DNA from 2 places in the Vreelandella sp. L-25 genome. Region 1 is predicted to be linked to the other one. Evidence: predicted binding sites of a transcription regulator. Region 1 holds the regulator's gene; the other holds the start of a gene.
What was found. Region 1 encodes sigma-54, which starts transcription at its own class of promoters, with help from an activator protein. Its sites were predicted from a motif close to TGGCACNNNNNTTGCTNT; they were not measured.

Region 1 (5,414 bases):
TGAGCTATCTCGTGATCAGGGTATTGCGGTCACGCTCTATGTGGGAAAACGTAAAGGTAGCGCTTCCTCAACGGATGCAAGTAGTGCCTCCATTCGTGCCACGGTTGAAAAGGCGCTGGCTATTGCACGTTATACCGGGGAGGATCCCGCTGCAGGCCTCGCTGAAGCAGAGCTGATGGCGACCTATTTGCCAGACTTGAAGGTGCACTATCCGTGGGCGCTCTCAACCGATGAAGCGATTGACCTTGCCCTGCGCTGCGAACAGGCTGGCCGCGAGGTGGCAGGTATTCACCAGTCAGAAGGTGCCTCGCTCTCAAGCGGTGAGGGCGTGCGAGTATACGCCAATAGCCACGGCTTTTTGGGGACTCAAAAGGGTAGCAGTCACTCACTCTCCTGCATGCTGATTGCCCAAGATGAGCAAGGCATGCAGCGGGATTATGACTATACGTCGGCGCGTAACCCGCAGCAGCTTCGCCACCCAGAGGAGGTGGGGCGTGAGGCAGCAGCGCGAACGTTGCGGCGTCTAGGAGCACGACGCCCCCCGACGGGAACGTTTCCTGTGCTGTTCGATCCCTCCCTTGCTAGCGGCCTTATCGGCCACCTTATGGGTGCTCTGGCGGGCGGCGCGCTTTATCGAGAAGCCTCGTTTTTATGTGATCGCTTGGGTAGCCCGCTATTCCCCGATTGGTTTGGGTTAGAAGAGCGCCCGATGGAAGTGGGAGCAACGGCTAGTTCACCGTTTGATGCGGAGGGTGTACAAACCCGTAGCAACCGGTTTATTGATCAGGGGAGGGTGGCGAGTTACATGCTCTCTGCCTACAGTGCGCGTCGTTTAGGGATGCAGTCCACGGGCAATGCAGGCGGCGCGCGCAACATGCGCTTGTTAGCGCCGTTAACGCCGCGGGAAGAGCTGTTAACACAGATGGGGCGTGGTATTTGGGTGACCGAGCTCATGGGGCAGGGCGTTAACGGCGTCACTGGCGACTATTCCCGGGGAGCAGCGGGTTTCTGGATTGAGAATGGCGAAGTACAGTACCCCATTGAGGAGTTCACTATTGCTAGTAACCTCAACAAGATGTTCGCGGGGCTAAGCGGTGTGGGAAGTGATACGGATACCCGTGGCAGTATTCACACGGGTAGCTGGCTGATTGATGCGATGACAGTGGCAGGAAGCTAGTCGACAAGTGCTGACTTGGTAAACTAGCTACTGGTCTTCGTCAAACCGTGCGTCGAACAGAGCTTCAATGGCATCTAGCGCCTGTTCGGCGTCGTTTCCTTCAGCGGCGACAGTGAGCTCGGTGCCGCAGGGGGCGGCCAGCATTAGCAGCGACATAATATTGGCGGCATCGGCTTTCTGCTGCTGCTTATAAACCACGATATTCGCGGAAAACTGCTGGCCACATTTCACCAGTTTGGTGGCCGCGCGGGCATGAAGACCACGCTGGTTGGTAAGTGTTAAGGTTCTTTTGGGCACTCTGGTTCCTTTTTGCCGAGTGGGTCTTGAAACTTAGGTCTTGAGAAGCTTAGGCCTTAAAAATTAGGTTCTGAAGCTCAGGGCGTGCTGGCAGCGGCGGGTGTGGTAACGCATGGCACCGCAGGCTCTTCGCTCAGCGTGTATTGTAACCCCAGCTCACGGTGTCTCAACTGTACTTCTCCGGTCTGTTTAACCAGCTTTTTAGCAAGCTGTTCGACCATATAAACAGAGCGGTGTTGCCCGCCGGTGCAGCCAATAGCCACGGTTATATAACTTCGCTGGCTATTTTGGTAAGCCGGAAGCCACTTTTCCAACCAAGCCTGAATATCATTGGTCATTGCCTCGACCATTGGGTAGCTACTTAAAAACGCCACTATATTAGCATCACGCCCTGTAAATTGGCGCAGGGTAGGGTCCCAATAAGGGTTGGGCAGGCAGCGAACATCGAAGACTAAGTCGGCATCCATGGGTACGCCGCGTTTGTAGCCAAACGACTCAAACGTCAGTGTTAGCTGATCTTTTCGCTGGTGGGCGACTTGATCAGTAATGCGGCGTCTCAGGTCATGCACGGATAAGCGCGACGTATCGATCAACAAGTCAGCGAGATCGCGAATTTCAAGCAGCGTCTCTTCTTCTTTATTGATGGCCTCTTCCAACGTCATTTCGCTATCCCGGGTAAGCGGGTGGCGACGGCGGGTGGCTGAGTAACGCTCCAAAAGAATGCGCGCATCCGTGGTCAGATAGATGACCTGAAAACGAATTTCTCGCTGGCGTAGTTCTTCCAGTAAAGCTGGGAGGCGTTCAAGCGCCGTAGGAAGGTTGCGCGCGTCAATGCTCACTGCTAAGTGAGTGCGCTCGCCTTGCTCACGTAGTTCATCAACTAATGAGCCCAGCAGCATGGCGGGTAAATTGTCGATAGCGTAGTAGCCAAGATCCTCTAGCGCTTGTAAGGCGATAGATTTACCGGACCCTGAACGGCCGCTAATGATCACCAGTTGCATAGCGTCTCTCTTGGCTTGCATGGGAGGAAATTATCGCTGCGTGCAGTGGCCACCGCCCATAAAGCCTAGGCGGCTTGTTCGCGAATCTTGGCGGTAATAAGTGCTAAGAGTTCGCGCTGACTATCGGCTTTACGTAACTGCTGACGCGTATGGGCGTCGTTCATAATAGTAGCCACTTGGCCAAGCAGTGCTAGGTGGGTGTCATCTGCCTCTTCTGGTACCAGCAGCACAAACACAAGATCCACCGGGTCGCCATCAATGGCGTCGAAGTCTACTGGCTCAGCAAGCTTTAAAAAGCCAGCAATGGGTGCGCTACAGTGAGGACTGCGAGCGTGGGGGATGGCAACCCCGTTGCCTATCCCCGTACTGCCTAGTCGCTCGCGGCCAATGAGTCGGCTAAACACCTCTTGGCTATCTAGGCTGGGTGTATTTTGGGCGATAAAGGTGCTGAAAAACTCCAGCACCCGTTTTTTGCTGCCCCCGGGAACGTCATAAAGCACGCGCTCCGGGGGGAGGATGGTTTCCAACGTCATTGAGTTAACGCACACCAGCGCCCTGGGCGCGAGCTTGTGCTTTTTCCTTATGTTTAACGAGTTGACGATCGATTTTGTCTGCTAGCGCATCAATAGCGGCATACATGTCGTTATCAAGCGCTTCGGCGTGAAGGTCTGCACCGGCAGCGTGCAGTGTGCAGGCTGCTTGCTGGCGCTCCTTCTCAACAGATAAGGTCACTTGCACCGTGGTAATGTTGTCGTAGTGGCGTTCAACGCGCTCTAGCTTTTCGTTAACGTAGTCGCGCAAGGCGTCAGTCAGTTCAACGTGATGACCAGTGATGTTTACTTGCATTGACGTGCTCCTTATCCATCGGACTGTACTTCGATTGTAACCCTTTTTACGCTATTGCAAAGCCCTTGCGTTGAGTTTGTTCATACGTACCGCTTAACTAGCGTAAACGGCGGCGCTCACTTGACGAGGGAATGCCCATTGACTCCCGATATTTTGCGACAGTACGCCGTGCAACGCTAATGCCCCCCTCTTCAAGCAGAGTCACCAAGCGGCTATCGGAGAGCGGTTTTCCTGAGGGCTCATCCTGAATCAGCTTTTTGATGCGGGCGCGAATGGCTGTGCTGGAGTGGCTGTCGCCGCCGTCTTGGCCGCTTACCTGGCTTGAGAAGAAGTACTTAAGCTCGAAAACGCCCCGTGGCGTGTGAATAAATTTCTGCGTGGTCACACGAGATATGGTGGATTCGTGCATCTCTACCGCTTCAGCAATATCCGCTAAAATCAGCGGTTTCATTGCTTCTTCGCCATGCTCCAGAAAGCCAATTTGGCGTGCAATAATTTCACGCCCAACTCGTAGCAGCGTGTCATTGCGACTCGATAAGCTTTTGATCAGCCAGCGGGCTTCTTGGAGGTGCTCTTTGAGGAACTGGTTGTCTTGGCTTTTGTCTGCGCGTTTGATCAAGCTGGCGTAGTCGGGCTGTATACGCAAGCGTGGTAGTGCTTCTGGATTGAGCTCTAAATGCCAACCTTCATTGTCGTGCCGAACGACTAGGTCGGGGGTGATGTAGCTGTCGTCGGTAACGCCATAGGTGCTCCCAGGGCGTGGGTCAAGGCTGCGAATTAAACGGATGACATCGTCAAGCTGCTCGTCATCAAGGCTTAAACGGCGCTTGAGAAGCCGCATATCGTCTTTGCCTAATGCTTCCAAAAACTGGCGAACCAGCCGTTTGGCGGGCATTAGCAGAGGGGTGTCCTCAGGTAGTGAGGCGAGTTGCAGCATCAGGCATTCACGCAGGTCTCGGGCAAAGACGCCGGTGGGCTCAAATTGCTGCAAGCGCAGCAGGGTATTTTCCACTTCCCGCTGGCTTAAGCTGTCATGGCCTTGGGCTTTTAATCCTTCCCGAATGTCATTAAGCGGCTGGGTGAGATAGCCGTTGGCATCCAGCGCATCAATCAGGCTTTCCGCGATGGCGTATTCTCGCGGGCTAAAGTCTGTCATGGCCAGTTGCCATAGCAGGTGGCCATGTAGGCTTTGTCCAGCGGCTTGGCGCTCGAAGTCGGGGCCTTCACTGCTGCCACCCAGGCTGCCTATGTCTTGATAGGTATCTGACCAGTCACTGTCGACGGAGAGTTCGTTGGGGATGCTCTCGGACCACTCAGCCTCTTGAGGCTCACTGACAGCCTGCTCGCCAAACTCATCTTCTTGCTCAAGCATGGGATTGGCATCTAGCGCTTGCTGAATTTCTTGACGAAGGTCCAGCGTCGATAGCTGAAGCAGGGCGATAGCCTGCTGCAGCTGAGGTGTCATGGTCAGCTGTGTGCCGATACGCAATTGGAGAGAAGCTTTCATGACCATCTGAGAACCACTCGTTAATCAGAAAGCTCCACCCTAGAGCGAGTTATGGCTTGGTGCAAGTGCAATAAGCATGCCACTAAAAGAAATGCTTCTGCAGGTCACTGTTTAAAGGCGGAAATCAGCGCCTAAATAGACATCTCGAACCTTCTGGTTGTTGAGGATTTCCTGGGCGTTTCCACTGGCAATGATGTGACCGTCGCCAACAATGTAGGCAATATCACAAATATCCAGCGTTTCACGAACGTTATGGTCGGTGATCAATACGCCAATGTGGCGTTTCTTTAACGCTCGAATGATAGCTTTAATTTCCCCAACGGAAATCGGGTCAACCCCGGCAAAAGGTTCATCCAGCAGGATAAAGGCCGGTTCGGTGGCCAATGAGCGGGCGATTTCAACACGGCGGCGTTCGCCCCCAGAAAGACTCATGCCTAAGTTGTCGCGTATATGAGTGATGTGAAAATCTTCAAGTAGTAACTCAAGTTGTGCTTCCCGGGCGCTTCGATCAAGCTCTTTGCGTGTCTCTAAAATGGCCATAATGTTGTCAGCCACGGAGAGCTTGCGGAAGATGGAAGCTTCCTGG
Region 2 (5,414 bases), on a different contig from region 1:
CTCGGCTAGCTCTTCGAGGACGTGGTCGGGCGGGAAACGCACCCATCCGCCTTGCTCATCTTCGCCCAGCGCGAGCTGCACATGGCGGTTGCCAAGGTGGTAGGCCAGCCGTGCCAGCGGTAAGCCAGTACTCACTCGCGCGGTCACCACGGGCTCAATGGCGGCGCAAATGCGCACGATCTCGCCATTTTCGGCTTTCAGGCCTTCGCCATCGCGCAGCACGGGGCCGCGATCCAGAAACAGCCCAAGAGGCTGGCCGCTGTCGCTCTCAGCTTTTAAGCGGCCACGAATGCGTAGCTCAAAGGGCAGTGTCAGCGTGTCGCTGGCGGTGCCCTCATCTATGGGGCCAAGGCGTTCAATCAGTTTCAACATTACTACCGTCCCGTTGAAAGAGTTGTTCGTCATATTCTGTGTCTCACTCTCCAGCTTGAAGCCATGGAGCCAGCAACCTCTGTGGGAGGCCGCTTCAGCGGGCGAAGGGTACCGAAGGCACGCCGGCTTGTTAGGCCTGAATGGTCGCGAGCTAAAGCTACCTCCCACTGTGCCACTCTCAGGCTGGCAGAAGTGGATTCATATCGATGAACGAACTTTCGAAAAAGCTCCCTAGCGTCTATCGCTATGGGCAGTGTATTCCAATCAAAACAAGTGATACCGCTGCGCCAGCGGCAGCTCGGTCGCGGGTTCGCAGGTGAGCAGTTCGCCGTCGCAGCGCACTTCGTAGGTTTGCGGGTCGACGGTGAGTTCTGGGCAGGCATCGTTGAGCTTCATATCTTTTTTACGCACGCCGCGCACGTTTTTACAGGCGGACAGCGTGCTTTGCAGGCCCAGCCGTTCCTTGATGCCCGCATCGATGGCGGCCTGGCTGACGAAGTTGAGTCTTACCTGGCTGGCGGCGCGGCCAAAGGTGCCGAACATGGGGCGGTAATGCACCGGCTGCGGCGTGGGGATGGAGGCGTTGGGGTCGCCCATGGGCGCACCGGCAATCATGCCGCCTTTCAAAATCAGCGCCGGTTTGACGCCGAAGAAGGCGGGCTTCCACAGCACCAAATCGGCCAGCTTGCCCACTTCAATGGAGCCAACTTCATGGGCGATGCCGTGGGTAATGGCGGGGTTAATGGTGTATTTGGCGATATAGCGCTTGGCGCGCAGGTTGTCGGCCCCCAGTGCTTCATCTTCCGGCAACAGGCCGCGCTGCACCTTCATTTTGTGCGCCGTTTGCCAGGTGCGGCAGACGACTTCACCTACGCGACCCATGGCCTGGGAGTCGGAGGCGATCATCGAGATCACGCCCAGGTCGTGGAGGATATCCTCGGCGGCGATGGTTTCGCGACGAATACGTGAATCGGCAAAGGCCACGTCTTCGGGAATATTGGGGTCCAGGTGGTGGCAGACCATGAGCATGTCGAGATGCTCGTCGATGGTGTTCACCGTGTAGGGCCGCGTGGGGTTGGTGGAGGACGGCAGCACGTACTCTTTGGAGCAGGCGGTGAGGATATCCGGGGCGTGGCCGCCGCCTGCGCCTTCGGTGTGGTAGGTGTGAATGCCGCGCTCTTTGAAGGCCGCCAGGGTGTCTTCCACGAAGCCGGATTCGTTGAGCGTATCAGTGTGGATGGCGATCTGCACATCGTACTTTTCCGCCACGCTTAAGCAGGTATCAATCGAGGCGGGGGTGGTGCCCCAGTCTTCATGCAGCTTGAGGCCCATGGCACCGGCTTCCAACTGCGCTTCGAGCCCTTCCGGCAGGCTGGCGTTGCCTTTGCCGAGCAGGCCGATGTTCATGGGCAGGTCGTCCACCGCTTGAAGCATTTTGCCAATGTGCCACTCGCCGGGGGTGCAGGTGGTGGCGTTGGAGCCCGTGGCGGGGCCGGTGCCGCCGCCCAGCATGGTGGTAACACCGCTCATCAGCGCTTCTTCCACCTGCTGGGGGCAGATAAAGTGAATGTGGGCGTCGATGCCGCCTGCGGTGAGGATTTTGCCTTCACCGGCGATCACTTCGGTACCGGGGCCAATGACGATCTCGACATCGGGCTGGGTGTCGGGGTTGCCTGCCTTGCCGATGGCGGCGATGCGGCCGTTTTGCAGCCCCACATCGGCTTTGACGATGCCCCACCAGTCTAGAATCAGCGCGTTGGTGATCACGGTGTCCATCACCGAGGCATCCTGACGCTGGCTTTGGCCCATGCCATCGCGGATAACTTTGCCGCCGCCGAACTTCACTTCTTCACCGTAGTGGGTGGCGTCTTTTTCGACTTGAATCCAAAGCTCGGTGTCGCCCAGGCGCACGCGGTCGCCTACGGTGGGGCCGTACATATCGGCGTAGGCTTGCCGACTGATTTTGTTTACCGGTTTCATATTTGCCTCTGCCTCAAGCGTTGAGTCCAGTGCTGGGCGGCCATCGTCTGTGTGACACGCTGTGAATACATCCCTGTAAGCTTGACTGCGCCATCCATGGCGCAGACAGTCACCCAACCGATGCCCGCCCTACCGTCGGTTGTTCTTTATTAATCCGTTGGCTAATCGAGCGGCCCCATCACATCGCCACGGAAGCCGTAGATTTCCCGCTTGCCGACAAACGGAATCAGCGTGACTTCGCGGGTTTGGCCGGGTTCGAAACGGATGGCGGTTCCGGCGGCGACGTCCAGGCGGTAGCCACGGGTTTTATCGCGGTCAAACACCAGCGCGGGGTTGGCTTCGGCAAAGTGGTAGTGGGAGCCAAGCTGAATGGGCCGGTCGCCGGTGTTGGCCACCTCCACGGTGATACGCTCGCGACCCGCGCACAGCTCGATATCACCCTCTTGTAACTGATACTGTCCTGGAATCATTGGGCCGGAAATCATGGCGCTCTCCTAACGGTGGATGATTAGTTGATCGGCGTGTGAACGGTGACCAGCTTGGTGCCGTCGGGGAAGGTGGCTTCCACCTGTACTTCATCGACCATCTCCGCCACGCCTTCCATCACGTCGTCTCGGGTGAGGATTTCGCGGCCGTAGCTCATTAAATCCGCCACGCTGCGGCCATCTCGCGCGCCTTCCATAATCTCAAAGCTGATCAGCGCTACCGCTTCGGGGTAGTTCAGTTTTAAACCACGCGCTTTGCGGCGCTCGGCAAGCTGGGCGGCGGTAAACAGCATCAGCTTGTCTTTGTCTCGTGGGGTCAGTTCCATGGAGTGTCTCCAGCGTTATCAGCGTGTTGCCAATTAAGTTAGCCAAATGCGCGGCGTATGCGCTTCGCGCCCGATCCAGCGCGGCCGTAGTAGCTGCCAGGCGTGTTCACACAGGGCCCAGGCTTCGTTACGGGATGTGCCTAGATAGCGCATCAGCAGTACGCCGTGGCGCACGGTTACCGCCCAGCGGGGGTTATCCGGCAGCGCTTCGCGCAGTGCTTCAATAGCCACAGCGGCATCGTCAATACCCACCGCCCAGAGCGTGGCCTGCACCGTGGCGCCGCCCTGCCCCCAGCGGCCCGCAAAGCGTGGGTGTGCGGGGTCCAGCGGCTGGCGTTCAAGCCACAGCGGCTTGCCATCCAGGGTTAAGCGAAAGTGCTGTTCGATGCGCCCCGTGACATAGGGCAGATCGCTGGCCGGGCGTCCGAGCGCCATCACTTCCCAGCCTAGGCAGCGGGCATTACCCTGCAGCGCAATATGGGTGCCCTGAGTACCCTTTGAGCCGTTAAACGCGATGGTTTCCTGGGGTAGCCACTCTAAGGTGCCGCCCTCTTCTACCGTCAGCTCGGTGTGCTGTGTCCAGGCCACGCCTTGGCTGTCGGCTTTGTAGAGCTTATTGGCAGCGGGCGTAGTGAGCAGCGCATGGGCACCGCGCTCGATATGGGCGCGGATGGTCAGCGCATCACCGCTCACGAGCCCGCCGGGCGGGTGCAATACGTAAACGTGGCACGCTTCCTGGCTGCCTTCCGGGTAGAAGGGGCGCTGTACCCGTAACGGCCCTTGGTGGCGCGCCTGAATTAGCCTTGTCACGTCGTCGCGGTTGGCAAAGCGCAAGGCCAGCGAGGCGGCCCAGCGGCGCTCGGCGTCAAAGCGGTGGCCGGAACCAGCAGCGGGTGGGGCAAGTTCGCTCAACATCATGGGGCGCTGTCGCTTCCTTGTGGATTCATCATTGCCTTATAAATGCAAAGAATGCGCCAAAATGGTGAAGGCGCTTTTTTACCGTCATAAAGATCTTTTTTTGAGCCTCAACCCTCTTGCCCAGCCCTCCAATGCACCAAATATGTGCATATAGCCATCACATTGCACCTAACCGGCGAACGGCTGGCCGTGTACGTCAATCCCTATACGGCTGAGGTGCTTGGTTCGCTGGATGACCGGGGAACGGTGATGTGGACCGTTCGCTACCTGCATAGCTTCAAGTTCTTCGGGCAAACCCCGCGCAAGCTGATTGAGATTGCCGCGGGCTGGTCGATTTTGTTAGTCGCCACCGGCATTTATCTCTGGTGGCCGCGCAACGGCAGGGGCGGCGTGGTGAGCCGCTGCTCGATATGAGCTACGCCGACTATGGCCCGCTAGGCCGCTGGCTGGAGTTTGGGATTAACGTTCACTTGGGGCAGGAGTTTGGGCTTACCAATCAGCTCTTCCTGCTGGCGGTATGCATCGCCATCATCGTGATGTGCGTGGCCGCAGGCGTGATATGGTGGAAGCGTCGCCCCGCTCGCCAAGGCTAACAGGACGGTAGGCCGACTTAGTGCGCCGCGTGCCCATGATCATGGGCACCTTTAGGGTGACCACCTTCATGGTGGCTCCCTTCCGGAGAGGCACCCACTGGCAGCACCTGAAGTTCGATCTCCATCGGCTCGGCGTGCTGGAACTCCAGCGTCACAGAGACGGGTGCACCCTCCACGATGGGTGAGCCCAGTTCCATCAACATCAAGTGTAAACCGCCCGGCGCTAGCGTCACGCTCTCGCCCGCCGGTAGCTCGATGCCACCGGGCAGGGGTACCATGCGCATCACATCGCCGTCCATCTCCATAATATGAATCTCGACACGCTCGGTGATCGGGCTGGTCGCCCCCAGCAGCATGTCATCGCCATCGCCGTGATTGGTGAGAGTAACAAAGCCACCGCCCGCTCCGGCCCCCGGCGGAGTGGCGCGTGCCCAGGGGTGGGCAACCTCAATAGAGGATGCCTGCCCCGCCATACCTTCCTGGCGGGCACCACCATGATGGGCGGCCGATAGCGGTGCGCTTATTAACAGCATCGTTAGTAGCCACACAACCTTTGACGGCATTATGCGCTGCGGAAACATGATTCTCTCCCCAATCAATCCGTTACTAGCAGACAACCACTCGGTCGCGACCACTGCGTTTCGCCTGGTACAGCGCTTGGTCGGCGCGCTGCATCGAGCGTTGGTAGTCTGGGTGGCCATCATGAAGCGTAACCCCGACGCTCACCGTGACGTTCAATA

Region 2: the regulator sigma-54 is predicted to act here: its motif matches at 4,123-4,140, upstream of AC13CN_RS10545 (urease accessory protein UreD).

Annotation. Positions count from the first base shown of each region.
Region 1 is NZ_JBSXNH010000064.1:21,249-26,662, forward strand. It holds gene pmbA (metalloprotease PmbA) at 1-1,177, shown strand, start outside; gene AC13CN_RS08940 (HPr family phosphocarrier protein) at 1,205-1,474, opposite strand; gene rapZ (RNase adapter RapZ) at 1,552-2,475, opposite strand; gene ptsN (PTS IIA-like nitrogen regulatory protein PtsN) at 2,541-3,008, opposite strand; gene hpf (ribosome hibernation-promoting factor, HPF/YfiA family) at 3,013-3,321, opposite strand; gene AC13CN_RS08960 (RNA polymerase factor sigma-54) at 3,419-4,834, opposite strand; gene lptB (LPS export ABC transporter ATP-binding protein) at 4,940-5,414, opposite strand, start outside.
Region 2 is NZ_JBSXNH010000066.1:216,591-222,004, reverse strand. It holds gene ureE (urease accessory protein UreE) at 1-372, opposite strand, end outside; gene ureC (urease subunit alpha) at 637-2,352, opposite strand; gene AC13CN_RS10555 (urease subunit beta) at 2,514-2,822, opposite strand; gene ureA (urease subunit gamma) at 2,861-3,163, opposite strand; gene AC13CN_RS10545 (urease accessory protein UreD) at 3,197-4,081, opposite strand; gene AC13CN_RS10540 (PepSY domain-containing protein) at 4,226-4,495, shown strand; gene AC13CN_RS10535 (PepSY domain-containing protein) at 4,492-4,674, shown strand; gene AC13CN_RS10530 (copper chaperone PCu(A)C) at 4,692-5,207, opposite strand; gene AC13CN_RS10525 (diguanylate cyclase) at 5,281-5,414, opposite strand, start outside.